DNA from 3 places in the Rhodococcus sp. NPDC003382 genome. Region 3 is predicted to be linked to each of the others. Evidence: riboswitches for the same ligand, from Rfam matches in the RefSeq annotation. Region 3 holds a riboswitch; each other region holds the start of a gene.

Region 1 (4,909 bases), on a different contig from region 3:
TCAACCACCGCATGGGTCTCGGCGACGAGGCGCTCATCAAGGACAACCACGTCGCCGCCGCCGGTTCGGTGGTCGCGGCGCTGCGCGCAGTGCGTGCGCACGCCCCGGGCATCCCGTGCGAGGTCGAGGTGGACAGCCTCGAACAGTTCGACGAGGTGCTCGCCGAGAAGGCCGAGCTGATCCTGCTCGACAACTTCCCGGTGTGGCAGACGCAGATCGCGGTGCAGCGCCGCAACACCCACGCGCCGCAGACCCGGCTCGAATCGTCCGGTGGGCTGACCCTCGAGGTCGCCGCGGACTACGCGCGCACCGGCGTCGACTACCTCGCGGTCGGGGCGCTCACGCACTCGGTGACGGTCCTCGATCTCGGCCTGGACATGTAACACCGGTTCGGGCGTCGATCCGGCGCGAATCTTCCTCCGCGCCAGGCGAAGTGAGCGGAGTCGGCCGCGGTGACGAGAGCTCGGCACCGCGGCCGCTGTCCTGATGCAGGGTGCAGGCCGGTGGTCAGTCGGCGGGAAGGTCGCGCACGTACCGGCCGGGGGCAGCCTCGAGCGGCGGATACCGGTCGCTGCCGGGTGCGGCGGGTGCGGCGGTCTCCTCTCCGCTGCGGGCGATTGCCCAGTCCGCCCAGGCCTCCCACCAGCTGCCCTGCTGTCGTTCGGCGTGCTCGAGCCAGGTGTCCGGATCCGGGCCCGGTGTGCCGCCGGTCCAGTAGTGGGCCTTGGGGTTGCCGGGCGGGTTGACCAGGCTGGCGATGTGCCCGGAGAAGCTGAGCACGAACTCGGTGTCGCCGCCGAGCAATTGGGTGGTGCGGTAGCAGCTGCGCCACGCGGTCAGGTGATCGGCGATGGCACCGGAGACGAAGGTGGGCACGGTGATCGACTTCAGGTCCACCGGCGTGTCCAGCACGGTGAGCCCGCCCGGCTCGACGAGCAGATTGTCGCGGAAGATGTCGAGGAACTGACCGTGCAGGGCGCCGGGCAGGTTGGTGCCGTCGGCGTTCCAGGCGAGGATGTCGAACGCCGGCGGGGTGCGTCCCATCAGGTAGTTGTTGACGACGTAGTTGAACACCAGATCGTTCGGACGCATCCAGGTGAACGCCGAGCCCATGTCCCGGGCGCTGATCAGGCCCTTGCGGCGCGAGCGGCCCTTCGCGAACCGGACCAGCGCGGGGCGCGCGAACGCGCCGAGCAAGGCCGGGTTACCGAAGTCGAGCATCGTCACCGCGTACGCCATGCTGTGCACCCGGTCATCGCCCTGAGCGGCGAGATGGTTGAGCGCCGTAGTGGCGAGGATGCCGCCGGCGCAGAACCCGATCAGGTTCACGTCGTCGCTGCCGGTGATCTCCCGCACCTCGTCGATCGCCCGGAGTATCCGCGCGGCGTAGGTGTCCATGTCCCAGTCGCCCTGCTCGGCGCTGGGATTGCGCCACGACAGCATGAAGGTCTGCAGGCCCCGGCCGACGTTGTACTCGACGAAGCTGCGTCCCGGCCGCAGGTCCAGGAAGTAGTACCGGCCGATCGGTGGCGGCACCACCAGCACCGGCCGGCTGCGCACCGTGGTCGTGGTGGGGGTGTACTGGATCACCTCGGCGACCGGGTCGCGGGAGACCACCGCTCCCGGGGTCACCGCGAGGTCCTTACCGACGGTGAAGGCGTCGCGCGGCACCATCGACGGCATGCCCCGGTTCTCGATCACATCGGAGACGAAATGCTTGGTGCCGCGCACCAGACTGAGTCCGGCGGTGTCGAACGCTTCCTTCAGTGCCGCGGGGTTGGTCCACAGGTAGTTCGTCGGGGCCAGAGCCGCGGTGAGGATGTCGGCTGCGAATTTGGCCTCGGCCGCCCGGCGCGCGTCGATCGCGCGGCCGACGTCGTCGACCACGCCGTCGACGGCGCCCGTGGCCGCCAGGTAGGTCTGTTCGAGGCGGTGGTAGGCCGGGTGTGTATCCCATGCCGGGTCGGCGAACCGGCGATCGCCCTTGGCCGGGGCCACCGTCGACCGGCCGACGGCGATCTTCGCCAGTTCCTTGCCGAACGCGGCGCTGTGCCGGGCCACTGTCCGTCCGTGGCCGAACACATCGGCCAGGGCGCCGAGGGCCATCCCGAGCCCAGGGGGTGCGACGTCCTCGCCACCGCCGATCGATTCCTCGACGTCGTCCCTGATCACGGGTCGTGTCTGGGTCATCGCGGGTCTCCCTTCGACACCTGAATTGTCGCACCGCATAGGTGCCGTGGCGGCCGACGATATCGAATTGCATTACAAGACAGCACATTCAAGCAGTATGTATCTCGACGCGGAGGAGCTCGGCGCGACGTTCCGGACGACGGAAGCAGCGGTGTACGAATGGATATCGACAGCACCGGGTGCGATCTCGGCGATGCCCAATCCGCGTGACCACGAAACATCCATCGTGACCACGAAACATCCATCACAGCAACGCAAGTCCCTGAAGGCGCACCGTCGGTGCGGACCCTGGTGGGATACCCGGGCCGGCAACGGTGTTAGTGTCGGTGCCGTCCACACGGGAGCCCTATTGCAGGGGCTGAGATCGGGCTGACGCAGCCTGCGACCGTCGAACCTGTCCGGGTAATGCCGGCGAAGGAAGTAGGCACAGTTCCGATGAGCGCATCGAACCCCCATGCCCTGACCCATGTCCACGACGAGGAACACGACCTCCACGTTCCCGTCACGGAAATCCGCTTGGAGAACTCCCCGGGCGGGGTCCCGAACCCGCCACTGCGGGTCTACCGCACCGAGGGTCCCGGCAGCGACCCGGAGGTCGGGCTCCCGCCGGCACGGGCCTCCTGGATCGCCGCTCGCGGCGACGTCGAGCAGTACCCGGGCCGGGAACGGGATCTGCTCGACGACGGTCGCTCGGCCGCCCGGCGTGGTGAGGCGTCCCGGGAGTGGAAAGGCCCCCGCCGCGTCCCGGTGCGGGCGAAGGCGGGCCGGACGGTCACGCAGATGCACTACGCCAGGGCCGGGATCATCACCCAGGAGATGCGGTTCGTGGCATTGCGGGAGAACTGCGATGTGGAACTGGTACGCACCGAACTGGCGGCGGGGCGGGCGATCATCCCGGCCAACATCAACCATCCCGAGTCCGAGCCGATGATCATCGGCAGGGCGTTCCTGGTGAAGATCAACGCCAACATCGGCAACTCGGCGGTGACCGGCTCCATCGCCGAGGAGGTGGACAAGATGCGCTGGGCCACCCGCTGGGGCGCGGACACCGTGATGGACCTGTCCACCGGCGAGGACATCCACACCACCCGGGAGTGGATCATCCGCAACTCCCCGGTGCCGATCGGCACGGTGCCGATCTACCAGGCCCTGGAGAAGGTCAACGGGCAGGCGGAAGCATTGACCTGGGAGATTTTCCGCGACACCGTGATCGAGCAGTGCGAACAGGGCGTGGACTACATGACCATCCATGCCGGGGTGCTGCTGCGCTACGTGCCGCTGACCGCCGAGCGGGTCACCGGCATCGTCTCCCGGGGCGGGTCGATCATGGCCGGGTGGTGCCTGGCCCACCACGAGGAGAATTTCCTCTACACCCACTTCGACGAGCTCTGCGAGATCTTCGCCCGCTACGACGTCGCTTTCTCCCTCGGTGACGGGCTGCGGCCCGGGTCGATCGCCGACGCCAACGACGCCGCCCAGTTCGCCGAGCTGGACACCCTCGCCGAGCTGACCGCCCGCGCCTGGGCCCACGACGTGCAGGTCATGGTGGAGGGGCCCGGCCACGTCCCGCTGCACCTGGTGCGGGAGAACGTGGAGCGGCAGCAGAAGCTGTGTCACGGCGCGCCCTTCTACACCCTGGGCCCGCTGGTGACCGACATCGCCCCGGGCTACGACCACATCACCTCCGCGATCGGGGCCGCCGAGATCGCCCGCTACGGCACGGCGATGCTGTGCTACGTCACGCCGAAGGAGCATCTGGGACTGCCGAACCGGGACGACGTGAAGACCGGGGTGATCACGTACAAGATCGCCGCCCACGCCGCGGACCTCGCCAAGGGTCATCCCGGTGCCGCCGAGCGTGACGACGCGTTGTCGAAGGCGCGTTTCGAGTTCCGGTGGCGGGACCAGTTCGCTCTGTCCCTGGATCCGGAGACCGCCGAGGAGTTCCACGACGAGACGCTGCCGGCCGAACCGGCCAAGACCGCGCACTTCTGCTCGATGTGCGGGCCGAAGTTCTGCTCCATGCGCATCTCCCAGGACATCCGGGACCGGTTCGGTGATGCCACCGAGCAGGCGGTCGTCGCCGGGATGCAGCACAAATCCGCCGAGTTCCGAGCCGCCGGCGGCACGGTCTACCTCGAGACACCCGCCGTCCCGTCCCCCTGAGGGTTCGCCGGCGGAACGGGACGGCGGCAGGGTCGGGTCGGCGAGCACGCCGGGCGTGTCCGGCGAGGTCACGCCGCTGACGACAGGTGGTACTTGCCGACGGGCCGGGCCGGGCACAGAGTGGAACGGTGACGGGCACCGACCGCGACCGTGCCGACCCGGCCGCATCGGTCGCGTTCACGCACCGCGAGATCCTCTCCATCCTCAGCGGATTGATGCTGGGGATGTTCCTGGCCGCCCTCGATCAGACCGTCGTCGCCACCGCGATCCGGACGATCGCCGACGACCTGAACGGCTATGCGCTGCAGGCGTGGGTCACCACGGCGTATCTCGTCACCGCGACGATCACGACGCCGCTGTACGGCAAGCTGTCCGACATCTACGGGCGACGCCGGCTGTACCTGACGGCGATCTCCGTGTTCCTGCTGGGTTCGCTGCTGTGCTCGTTCGCCACCTCGGTGTACATGCTCGCCGCGTTCCGGGCGATCCAGGGCATCGGCGCCGGCGGCCTGATGTCGCTGGCGCTGGCGATTCTCGGCGACATCCTCGCGCC
Region 2 (4,909 bases), on a different contig from region 3:
GGGGAAGAACGTCGCCAGCGCGATCACCAGGACCTTCGGCAGCAACCCGAAACCGAACCAGATGATCATCAGCGGGGCGATCGCGATGATCGGCAGGGTCTGCGACACCACGAACAGTGGCACCAGCGCGCGGCGCAGCCACGGCGAGAAGTCCACGACGATCGCCAGGGCCCACGCAACCACGAGGGACACCGCGAACCCGATGATCGTCACCTGCAACGTCGACCACGTGTGGGCGGCCAGGTCGTCGCGGTGCGCCCACCCCTGCCCGAGCACCCGGGCGGGGGAGGGCAGCACCTGCGGGCGGATCCCGGAGACCGTCACGTACAGCTGCCAGAGCGCGACGAGCGCGAGCACGACCACCGCGGCGGGGGCGGCGATGCGGACCCAGCGCGGTGACGACGGGTCAGGACGTGAGGTAGTCATCGGTGAAGTAGGTGGACCAGTCCGGCTCCTCGGTCAGCGGCCGGCCGTCGGGTCCGGCGAGCAGACCCTTCTCGTACAGGAACCGCGAGTAGCCGGTCCAGCGTTCGAGGGTCTGGGTGCCCACGTTCCCGTTCTCGTCGCGCAGCTGGTCCGCCGAGAGCATGCGCTGGCTCTCGAAGACGAGCGCTTCGTCCTCGAAGGCCCCCGGGTTGGCGTCGATGAGGTCCCGGGCGGCGCGCTCGGGATCCTCGGCGGCGATCTCGTAGCCGCGCTGAACGGCCTGCACGAACGCGCGTGCCTGCTCCGGGTGTTCGGCCAGCCAGTCCTCGTTGCCGCTGATCACGATGGCGTAGGCGTCGGGGAACCCGTAGTCGGTGTACGAGAAGTAGCGCATCGGCAGGCCGCGATGTTCGGCCTCGATGCCCTCCCACGCGAGATAGGACGCGGTGAAGTCCGCGGTTCCCGAGTACACCGCCTCGTACGCGGACGTGCCGAGGATGACGGACGTGAACTCGCCGCGGCCACCGTCGTTGCGGATGACCTGACGCAGCGTCTCCTCGTCGCCGGGATCGCCGAACCCGGCGTAGATGTGACCGTCGAGGTCTCTCGGCCGCGCGAGATCGGCGCGGTCCGCCTTGACGGCGATGCCGGTCGCCCAGTGCTGCAGCGGGGCGAGCACCGAGACGGTGTGCGATCCGGCGGCGCGGGCGAAGGTCGTCATCCCCTGGGTGGAGATGCCGAACTCGGCGTTGCCCGCGTCGACGAGGGTATCCGGGGTCGTGTTGTTGTACGGCAGGATCTCCACGTCGAGACCGGCCTCGTCGAACAAACCCTCCTGCATCGCCACGTACAGGCCGGTGTGGTTGGTGTTCGGCGTCCAGTCCAGTGCGAAGCGGATCGTGTCGTCCGATTCGGACGAGGAACAGGCGGGGACCAGGGCGATCGCGACGATCGCGACCAGCAGGGCGGTGAGGCGGCGGAGAGTCACGATTCCGGCCATTCCTGCCGGTGCAGCGCGGTGTCCCAGAACATCAGCTCGTAGCGGGTCGCGACGGTGAACGCGTCGAGCATCGCGGCACGGTCGGCGTCGGTGGCGGCGACCGCCGCGGCGTCGACCAGTTCGCGGGCGGTCGCGACCGCGGCGTGGAATTCGGGGGCGTCGTAGGTGGTCACCCACTGCGCGTACGGGTGCTGCGGGTCGGTGGCGAGGACCCCGGAGGCGCGGGCGGCGAGGTCGCGGCCCACTTCGGCGTAGATCCAGAAACACGGCAGCACGGCCGCAGCACCGACCGCGTACGGCTCGGTGGCGACGGTCGCCGTGAGATAGGAGACGTACCCGAGGCAGGCGGGGGAGTGGGCGGGCGCGGCCTCACCGGGCGGCAGAACCCCGCCGGTGAGCAGGCTCTTGTGCAGCGCCGACTCCTCGGTGGCCGCCGTGGCGGCACTGGTCGCCCAGAACGCGGCGGTTGCCGGATCCGGGGACTTGGCGGACAACAGCGCGAGGGCCTTGGCGTACCCGGCGAGGTACAGCGCGTCCTGCTCGATGTAGAAGCGGAAGGCGTCGAGCGGCAGCGTTCCGTCGCCCAGGCGGTGGAGGAATTCGAGGTCGTCGATCGACCGGCGCAGCGTCTCGGTGTGCTGCCACATCCGATCGGTGAAGCGGTCGGTGGAAACAAGAGGCGAAACGTCGACAGGCACAGACATGCCGGGACATCCCTTCGTCAGCATTACCTGATGCAGGTTCTACGGGTGTGATCTCAGCCCCGCGCGCGCGGAGCACCCCGTGTCGGACGAACGCGACCTTAGCAGGGCGTTCCGCGCAACGGGCCCCCGGGGTACCGGACCCGGGGGCTGCGCCGGGAATGTCCGGACAACCTGTTCCGTGGACACAAAACAGCCTGTATGTTTGGCGATCGTCAGCGCGGTCTCCGGCGGTGTGAAGGGCCCGACGATTCCGTGCGACGACCATGCTGCGAGACCTCCCGGCTCGCGCTCGGGCGGTCGCGGGAGGGTGTCGACGGCGACTCCGCCTGCGCACAGCGATGTGGGGAAAGGTGGAATACGGGATGCGGGATGTCGAGGATTCCGGACGGTCGGAACTCGAGAATCTGCCGCGACTGATCGCGAATGTCGTCTCGCGTGACCCCGAACGGGTCGCTCTGGTGCGCGACGGTGCCGTCGTCACCTACGCCGGCCTCAACGAGGAACTGGCTGCGCTCGGCGCCGCCATGGGCGACGCGATCGGACCCGACGCACTCGTTCCCGTCGTGCTCACCGGACTGCTGCCCGGGCTCGCCGGGAGTGGTCCCGACGAGGTCGCCGTCGCTCTGGCCGAACTGTCCGAGGACCTCGCCGCGTTCGCGGGGGAGGAGCAGGCGTCGCCGGAGCCGGCGCGACCGGACACCCTGCCCGCCGCCTTCGCCGCGCAGGCCGCCGCCACTCCCGACGCCGTGGCCGTCGAGTTCGACGGCGCCGAGTACACCTACGCCGAGCTGGCGGACCGGTCCCGGCGGCTGGCCCGCCGCCTCGTCGAGTCCGGTGTCGGGCCGGGTCTCACCGTCGCCGTCGCCCTGCGCCGGTCCTTCGATCTGCTCGTGGCCGTGTACGCGGTGCTCGAGGCAGGCGGTGCGTACGTGCCGCTCGACCCGGACCATCCCGCCGAGCGACTGGCCTACATCCTCGAGGTCGCCGAGCCCGCGGTCCTGCTCACCGAGACCGCTGCGCCGGTGCCCGCAGACGGGATCGAGGTGCTCGACGTGACGGCCCTCGACCTCGGATCGGAATCGGCGGACCCGCTCACCGATGCCGACCGCCGTCGTCCCCTGCACGCCGCCGACACCGCCTACGTCATCTTCACCTCCGGATCCACCGGCCGGCCCAAGGGCGTGGCGGTGACCCACGAGGCGATCGTCACCAACCTGCGCTGGCGCCAGGAGCAGTACCGGCTGGGACCTGCGGACGTGGTGCTGCACAAGACTCCGGTCACCTTCGACGTGTCCGTGTGGGAGTTGTTCTGGCCGTTGCAGGCCGGCGCGCGTCTTCTCGTCGCCGTGCCCGAGGGGCACCGGGACCCGCGCTACCTGGCGGATCTCATGCGCGACCGCGGGGTCACCGTCGCGCATTTCGTGCCGTCCATGCTCGCGGTGTTCGTCGCCGAGGCCGAGCTCGATTCGCTCACCCCTCTTCGGTACCTGTTCGCATCCGGTGAAGCGCTGCCGGCGCGTATCGCGGTACTGGTACGGGAACTGCTGCCCGGGGTCGCGGTCCACAACCTGTACGGGCCCACCGAGGCGGCCGTCGACGTGACCCATCACGAGGTCACCGATGCCGACATCGACTCGGTGCCGATCGGCGCGCCCATCGCCGACACCGACCTGCTGATCCTCGACAGCGCCCTGAACTGGGTTCCGGCCGGCGCGGAGGGCGAGTTGTACCTGGCCGGAACACAATTGGCGCTCGGATATGTCGGCCGGCCGGACCTGACCGCGGAACGGTTCGTCGCCAATCCCTACGGGGCGCCCGGCGAACGCATGTACCGGACCGGCGACCTCGTGGTGCGTTCCCGCTCGGACGAGCTGGAATACCTCGGACGCAGCGACTTCCAGGTCAAGATCCGCGGACTGCGCATCGAACTGGGTGAGATCGAGGAAACCCTCACCCGGCAGGACGGCATCGCCCAGGCCGCCGTTCGCGTGCATGCCGACGAGACCCTGGGTGATCGCCTCGTCGCGTACGTGCGGCTGCACCCGGGCGCCACGTGGGACGAGGAGGCGCTGGGCGCCGCGCTCTCCGCGTCCCTGCCCGACTACATGGTCCCGACCGCGTACACCGTGCTCGACGAGTTCCCGCTCACCACCAGCGGCAAGCTCGACCGCGCGGCACTGCCCGCGCCCGAGACCTCCGCCGCGACCGGTGACGATCGCCCGCTCGAGACGGCCACCGAGACGGCGGTCGCCGAGGTGTTCGCCGAGATGCTCGGGCGGGATCGGGTCGGCGGCGACGACGACTTCTTCGCGCTCGGCGGCAACTCGCTCGCCGCGGTCCGCGCGGTCTCGCGCATCTCGGCCCGAGTCGGCCGGCCGCTGTCCGTCCAGGACTTCTTCGACGCACCGACCGTCGTCGAGGTGGCGCGGTTGCTGGACCGCACACCCGGCGAGGACCGCGCAGACGGCCCGTTGGCCGCCGGACCACGGCCCTATCCGGTGCCGCTGGCGCCGTCGCAGACGCGGCTGTGGGTGCTCGATCGCCTCGATCCGGGCTCGTCCCTCTACAACATCCCGCTCGTGGTCCGCCTCACCGGCGACCTCGACGTCGACGCGTTGCAGCAGGCCGTCGGCGACCTCGTCGAACGGCACGAGGTGCTGCGCACCGCCTACCCGGAGGTCGACGGCGAAGGCACCCAGCTGGTGCTTCCGATCGGCGCCGCCCAGCGTGCCGTGCCGGTCGAGACCGTCGCCCCGGACGAGGTTCCGGCCCGGATCGA
Region 3 (4,909 bases):
CCGACCGGTTCGGACCACCGCCCGCGCGGGAACACCGCGCCGTCGACGGCGATCGCGATGCCCTTCTCCGGCAGCCCCAGCTGCACCAGCAGTTCGGCGACCGTCGGCGCCTCGGCGAAGTAGTGGTCCTCACCGTTGACGGTGATCCCCACCGAGATCGGGTTCGTCATCACAGCCCTTCCTTCGAAAATCTTTGCGGGTCGGCGTTTTTCGCTTCGGCGAGCGGATCGTCGGCGAGTTCGGCGAGCACGGCGTCCGCGGTGATCGGGGTGAACAGGACCCCGTTGCGTCCGTGCCCGGTCGCGGCGACGACCCGTTCGGACAGCCGCCCGATCAACGGCAGGTTGTCCGGGCTCATCGGCCGCAGTCCCGCCGTCGCCTCGTACAGCTCGTACTCGCCGATCGCCGGCAGCAGCGCTTCCGCATCGGCGATGAGGTCCCGCACCCCGGCGACCGTCACCTGCGTGTCGTCGGCCTCGTACTGGGTGGCGCCGACGACGAGACCGTCGCCGCGCGGCACCAGATAGGCCGGCCGGCCGTGCACACTGCCGCGGATGGTGCGGCTCGGGGCGGGGGTGACACCGGGCCGGGCCCGCAACCGCAGGATCTCGCCCTTGACGGGCCGCACCGGAAGGCCCGGCCACAACCGGGCCGACGCCGAACCCGCCGCGAGCACCACCCGGTCCGCGGGCAGCGCGTCGAGCGAATCGACCGCGGTCGCGACGAACCGCACCCCGGCCTCGACGCAGGCGCGATGCAGGGCGTCGACGAGGATCCTGTTGTCCACGGCCAGTTCCGTCGGGGCGAGCAACCCGAGGCGGATCCGCGGGCCGAGCGACGGCTCGAGCTCCCGGATCTCGGCACGGGTGAGCACCCGCATCTCGTGGCCCTGCGCCTGCACCCATTCCGCGACGGTGCGCAGGTCGGCGGCGTCGGCGGCATCCAGCGCGACAGTGAGCGACCCGTCCGAGGTGAACAGGTCGCACCCGGTCGCGCGCTGCAACCGGTCCCCGAACTCCGGCCAGCGCGCGAGTGACGCCGCGCCCAGTTCCAGGACGTGTTCCTCGCCGGGCCAGCCCTCCGACAGCGGCGCGAGCATGCCACCGGCGACCCAGGATGCGCCCGCTCCGGGGGTCGGGTCGTGCACTGTCACGTCCCAGCCGGCGCTCGCCGCGCGCCACGCGATCGACAACCCGATGACACCGCCACCGACGACGGCTACCGTTCCCATCCTGCGTCCACCTCACTCCCTGCGCCGGCATGATCCGGGTCAGGTCATAACGGTCGGGGCCGGCAGGCCCCCTCTCAGCCCCGCGTTCCCCGGGACTCCCGTGTTGTCATCTCTCCCTCAGAGGTTACCGTCTGGGCTGTGACTTCCTATCGTGGCAACCATCCTTCACCTCGGGAACGACTCGCGGACGCGCGTCTGTACCTGTGCACCGACGCCCGCCGGGACACCGGCGACCTGGCTCGATTCGCGGAGGAAGCCCTCGCCGGCGGAGTCGACATCATCCAGTTGCGTGACAAGGACTCGGCGGGCGAGAAGAAGTTCGGCCGCCTCGAGGCACGCGACGAACTGGCCGCGCTCGAGATCCTCGCCGACGCGTGCCGGCGCCACGGCGCACTGCTCGCCGTCAACGACCGCGCCGACATCGCACTGGCGGCGGGCGCGGACATCCTGCATCTGGGTCAGGGGGATCTGCCGGTCGCCCACGCCCGCAACATCCTCGGTCCGGACATCGTCATCGGCCGATCCACGGGCAGCCGCGCACAGGCGTCCCTCGCCGAGATCGAGGAGGGTGTCGACTACTTCGCGTCCGGCCCGGTATGGGACACCCCGACCAAGCCGGGCCGCACCGCGGCGGGTCTGGAGGTCATCCGGGAGGTCGCTCAGTCGCATCCGACCCGTCCGTGGTTCGCGATCGGCGGGATCGACATCGAGCGACTGCCCGAGGTGGTCGCCGCCGGCGCCACCCGTGTCGCGGTGGTTCGGGCGATCACGAAGGCCGCCGATCCGCGTGCCGCGGCCGCTGCGCTGAAGGCCGGTCTACCTGCGTAACCGTCTACAGCCAGTCGAGGACGGTCGAGGGCGACAACGCGATCACCGAATCGGGCAGGCGCTCCCGTAGCCCGCGGTCGGCGGTCACGACCACCGTCACCTCCGACGTGAGGGTGGCGGTCGCCCCGGCGAGGCGGGCCAGTTCGTCGTCCCCGCTTCCGGTGGCGGCGTGCACCGGGATGCGGGCGTCCTCGACGATCGCGTCCCGGGCCTGGCCTTCGAGCACGGCCTCGATCTGCGTCACCCAGCCGAACCCGCCGTCGGGCAGTTCGAGGGTCCGGGGCAGCACCGCCGCCAGCTCGTTCAGCAGTGCCCCGGTCGCTCCCGGCCGGTCGCGCCACCAGCCGGTCGGGCGGGAGCCGAGCACGTTCGCGGTGTCGAGCAGGACCCGGACCACGCGGGTGCGCAGCGTCGGCCAGGACGCGGCGAACCCCGCGTGCAGCGCCATCGCCTCGACCTCGACCTCCGGCACCCATCGCAGTTCGGTGCTCTCGCCGTTGGGGACGGTGGCCAGCGGGATCCCGGCGTCGGCGACGACGGTCGTGTAGGTCCAGCCGCCGACGACCCCGGCGGTGACGCGCTCGGTTCGGACCGCAACCACCGACACGTCGATGCCGGTCTCCTCGTGCGCTTCGCGTACCGCGGCGTCGACGGTGCTTTCGTGGCTGTCGCGGGCGCCGCCGGGCAGCGCCCAGGTTCCGCCCTGGTGACTCCACGCGGCGCGGTGTTGCAGCAGCACCGCGGGCCGGCCGTCGGGCAGAGGCGCACGCAACAACAGCCCGGCCGCACCGTGCTTGCCCCACCGGCGATCGCCGTCGGGGCCGACGGCCCATCCGTCACCGTCACCGCGCATCGTGTCCGTCCTCCCTACCGGCCGCCGCGGGCTGTCGAACCCCTGTTCCGACGCACTCGCGCAGCGCATTCCTGTTCGTACTGCTTATATGCTCGCCAAGGACTGTGCAACACCGAAAGGGGCGATTGGTGGACCCTCGCCTACACCCCACGATCGACCCCGGCCCCGACCACGCCGAGCAGCGGGCCCCCGAGACACGGACCGCCCGGGTTTTCGAGCAGGGACGGTCGAGCGGCCCGCAGGTGCCCGACGATCTGGGTGCCGTGCTGCGCTCGACACCCGCCAAGCTCATCGTGCTCGGGACGCTCGTGTCGATCCTGGTGGCGATCTCGGGGTTCGTCGCGACCCAGACGGTGAGCAGCCGCAAGGCCACGCACGATCATCTGCTGTCGACGATCGAGCCGCTGGCGGACGCGTCCCAGGATCTCTACAGCGCGTTGTCCGTCGCCGACGCGGCGGCGGTCACCGGGTTCATCTCCGGCGGCATCGAACCGAAGGCCGTCCGCGAGCGGTACGAGCAGGCCGTGGCGGAGGCGTCGGCGCAGCTGGTCGCGGCGGCCATCGGTGCCGATGACGACCCGGACAGTGCCCGCCTCCTGTCGGGGATCTCCGGGCGGCTGACCGTGTACACGGGCCTGATCGAGACGGCCCGGGCCAACAACCGCTCGGGCAATCCGGTGGGCAGCGCGTACCTCGGCGAAGCGTCGAACCTCATGCAGACCTCGCTGTTGCCGATGGCACAGGAACTGCACATGCTCGGTGTCCGTGCCGTCACGGACACCCAGCACGCCGCGGTCCGGCCACCGTGGTTCTCGATCGGGTTGCTCATCGCCGCAGTGTCCGCGCTCGGCGGCATCCACCTGATCATCTCCCGCATCAGCCGGCGTGCCCTCAATCCCGGGTTGCTCCTGTCGATCGCCGCGACCGGCCTGCTGCTGGTGTGGCTGCTCGTCGCGGGGCTGGTGTCGTCGAGTGCGACGCAACGCGCCATCAGTGACGGCGCCGAGCCGCTCGGGACGGTCGCCGCGGCCCGCATCACCGCCCAGCAGTCCCGCACCGCCGAGACGCTGCTGTTGGCCCGGCGGGACAGCACCGGCGAATACGATGCCGCGTTCCGACAGTCCATGGCCCGGCTCGGCGAGCTACTGCAATCCCACCCGGGTGGAGACGCTGTCACCGACGATGCCGTGGCCCGTGCGATCGCCGCCCGCAACGAATGGATGGAATCGCACGAACGGACGGTGGCCGCTCTGCAGCGCGGTGACTACACCGCAGCGGCGGTCCTGGCGGTCGGTCCGGGTCCGAACGAATCGGCGGCCCAGTTCGCCGTCGTCGACGACGCCTTGGCCGAAGGCATCGAGGCGGCGCGCTCCGAGCTGCGTTCCAACGAGGACCGCGCCTCCCAGCTCTTGTCCGCGCTGGCACCTGCCGCGGTGGTGCTCACCCTGGTGTCGCTGATCGGTGTCACCATCGGATTGTGGCCTCGACTTCGGGAGTACCAGTGAGGAGCCGCGTGGCGCTGATGGTGGCGGCACTGTGCAGTGTCGTCGCCGTCGCCGGGTGCGCGTCGACGCCGGTGTCCCCGCTGCCCCGGGTCGAGGTCCCCTACAGCGAGGTGCCGCTGCCCGAACGCGCCACCTTGGCGCCCTCCCCCACTGCGCAACCGGAAATGCCCGACTGCGGGGATCCGACCGCGAGCCTGCGGCCCGACGGCGCGACGACCGGACCGACACTCGACGCGATCCGTGCCCGCGGCCGGCTGGTGGTCGGTCTCGACACCGGCAGCAATCTGATGAGCTTCCGTGATCCGGCCACCGGCCGCATCGCCGGTTTCGACGTCGACATCGCCCGGGAGATCGCGCGCGATCTGCTGGGGGATCCCGACCTGATCGACTACCGGATCCTCAACTCTGCCGACCGCGAGCAGGCGCTGCAGGACTCCACCGTCGACATCGTCGCCAAGACCATGTCGATCACGTGCGCCCGCCGGGAACGCG

What was found. Region 3 has a riboswitch for thiamine pyrophosphate ahead of thiO (glycine oxidase ThiO). Riboswitches for the same ligand answer to the same signal wherever they lie in the genome.
Region 1: it holds a riboswitch for thiamine pyrophosphate, as region 3 does, so the genes downstream of both, thiC (phosphomethylpyrimidine synthase ThiC) here and thiO (glycine oxidase ThiO) in region 3, are expected to answer to the same signal.
Region 2: it holds a riboswitch for thiamine pyrophosphate, as region 3 does, so the genes downstream of both, ACWDUD_RS15350 (TenA family protein) here and thiO (glycine oxidase ThiO) in region 3, are expected to answer to the same signal.

The regions. Positions count from the first base shown of each region.
Region 1 covers NZ_JBSFRH010000032.1:8,751-13,659, reverse strand. Annotated here, with positions in the region: gene nadC (carboxylating nicotinate-nucleotide diphosphorylase) at 1-383, shown strand, start outside; gene ACWDUD_RS20660 (PHA/PHB synthase family protein) at 508-2,190, opposite strand; TPP riboswitch at 2,518-2,627, shown strand; gene thiC (phosphomethylpyrimidine synthase ThiC) at 2,626-4,356, shown strand; gene ACWDUD_RS20650 (MDR family MFS transporter) at 4,485-4,909, shown strand, end outside.
Region 2 covers NZ_JBSFRH010000020.1:41,730-46,638, forward strand. Annotated here, with positions in the region: gene ACWDUD_RS15340 (ABC transporter permease) at 1-426, opposite strand, end outside; gene ACWDUD_RS15345 (ABC transporter substrate-binding protein) at 407-1,426, opposite strand; gene ACWDUD_RS15350 (TenA family protein) at 1,411-2,130, opposite strand; TPP riboswitch at 2,123-2,220, opposite strand; gene ACWDUD_RS15355 (amino acid adenylation domain-containing protein) at 2,493-4,909, shown strand, end outside.
Region 3 covers NZ_JBSFRH010000013.1:91,891-96,799, forward strand. Annotated here, with positions in the region: gene thiS (sulfur carrier protein ThiS) at 1-170, opposite strand, end outside; gene thiO (glycine oxidase ThiO) at 170-1,231, opposite strand; TPP riboswitch at 1,229-1,343, opposite strand; gene thiE (thiamine phosphate synthase) at 1,370-2,059, shown strand; gene ACWDUD_RS11695 (NUDIX hydrolase) at 2,064-2,912, opposite strand; gene ACWDUD_RS11700 (hypothetical protein) at 3,041-4,417, shown strand; gene ACWDUD_RS11705 (glutamate ABC transporter substrate-binding protein) at 4,435-4,909, shown strand, end outside.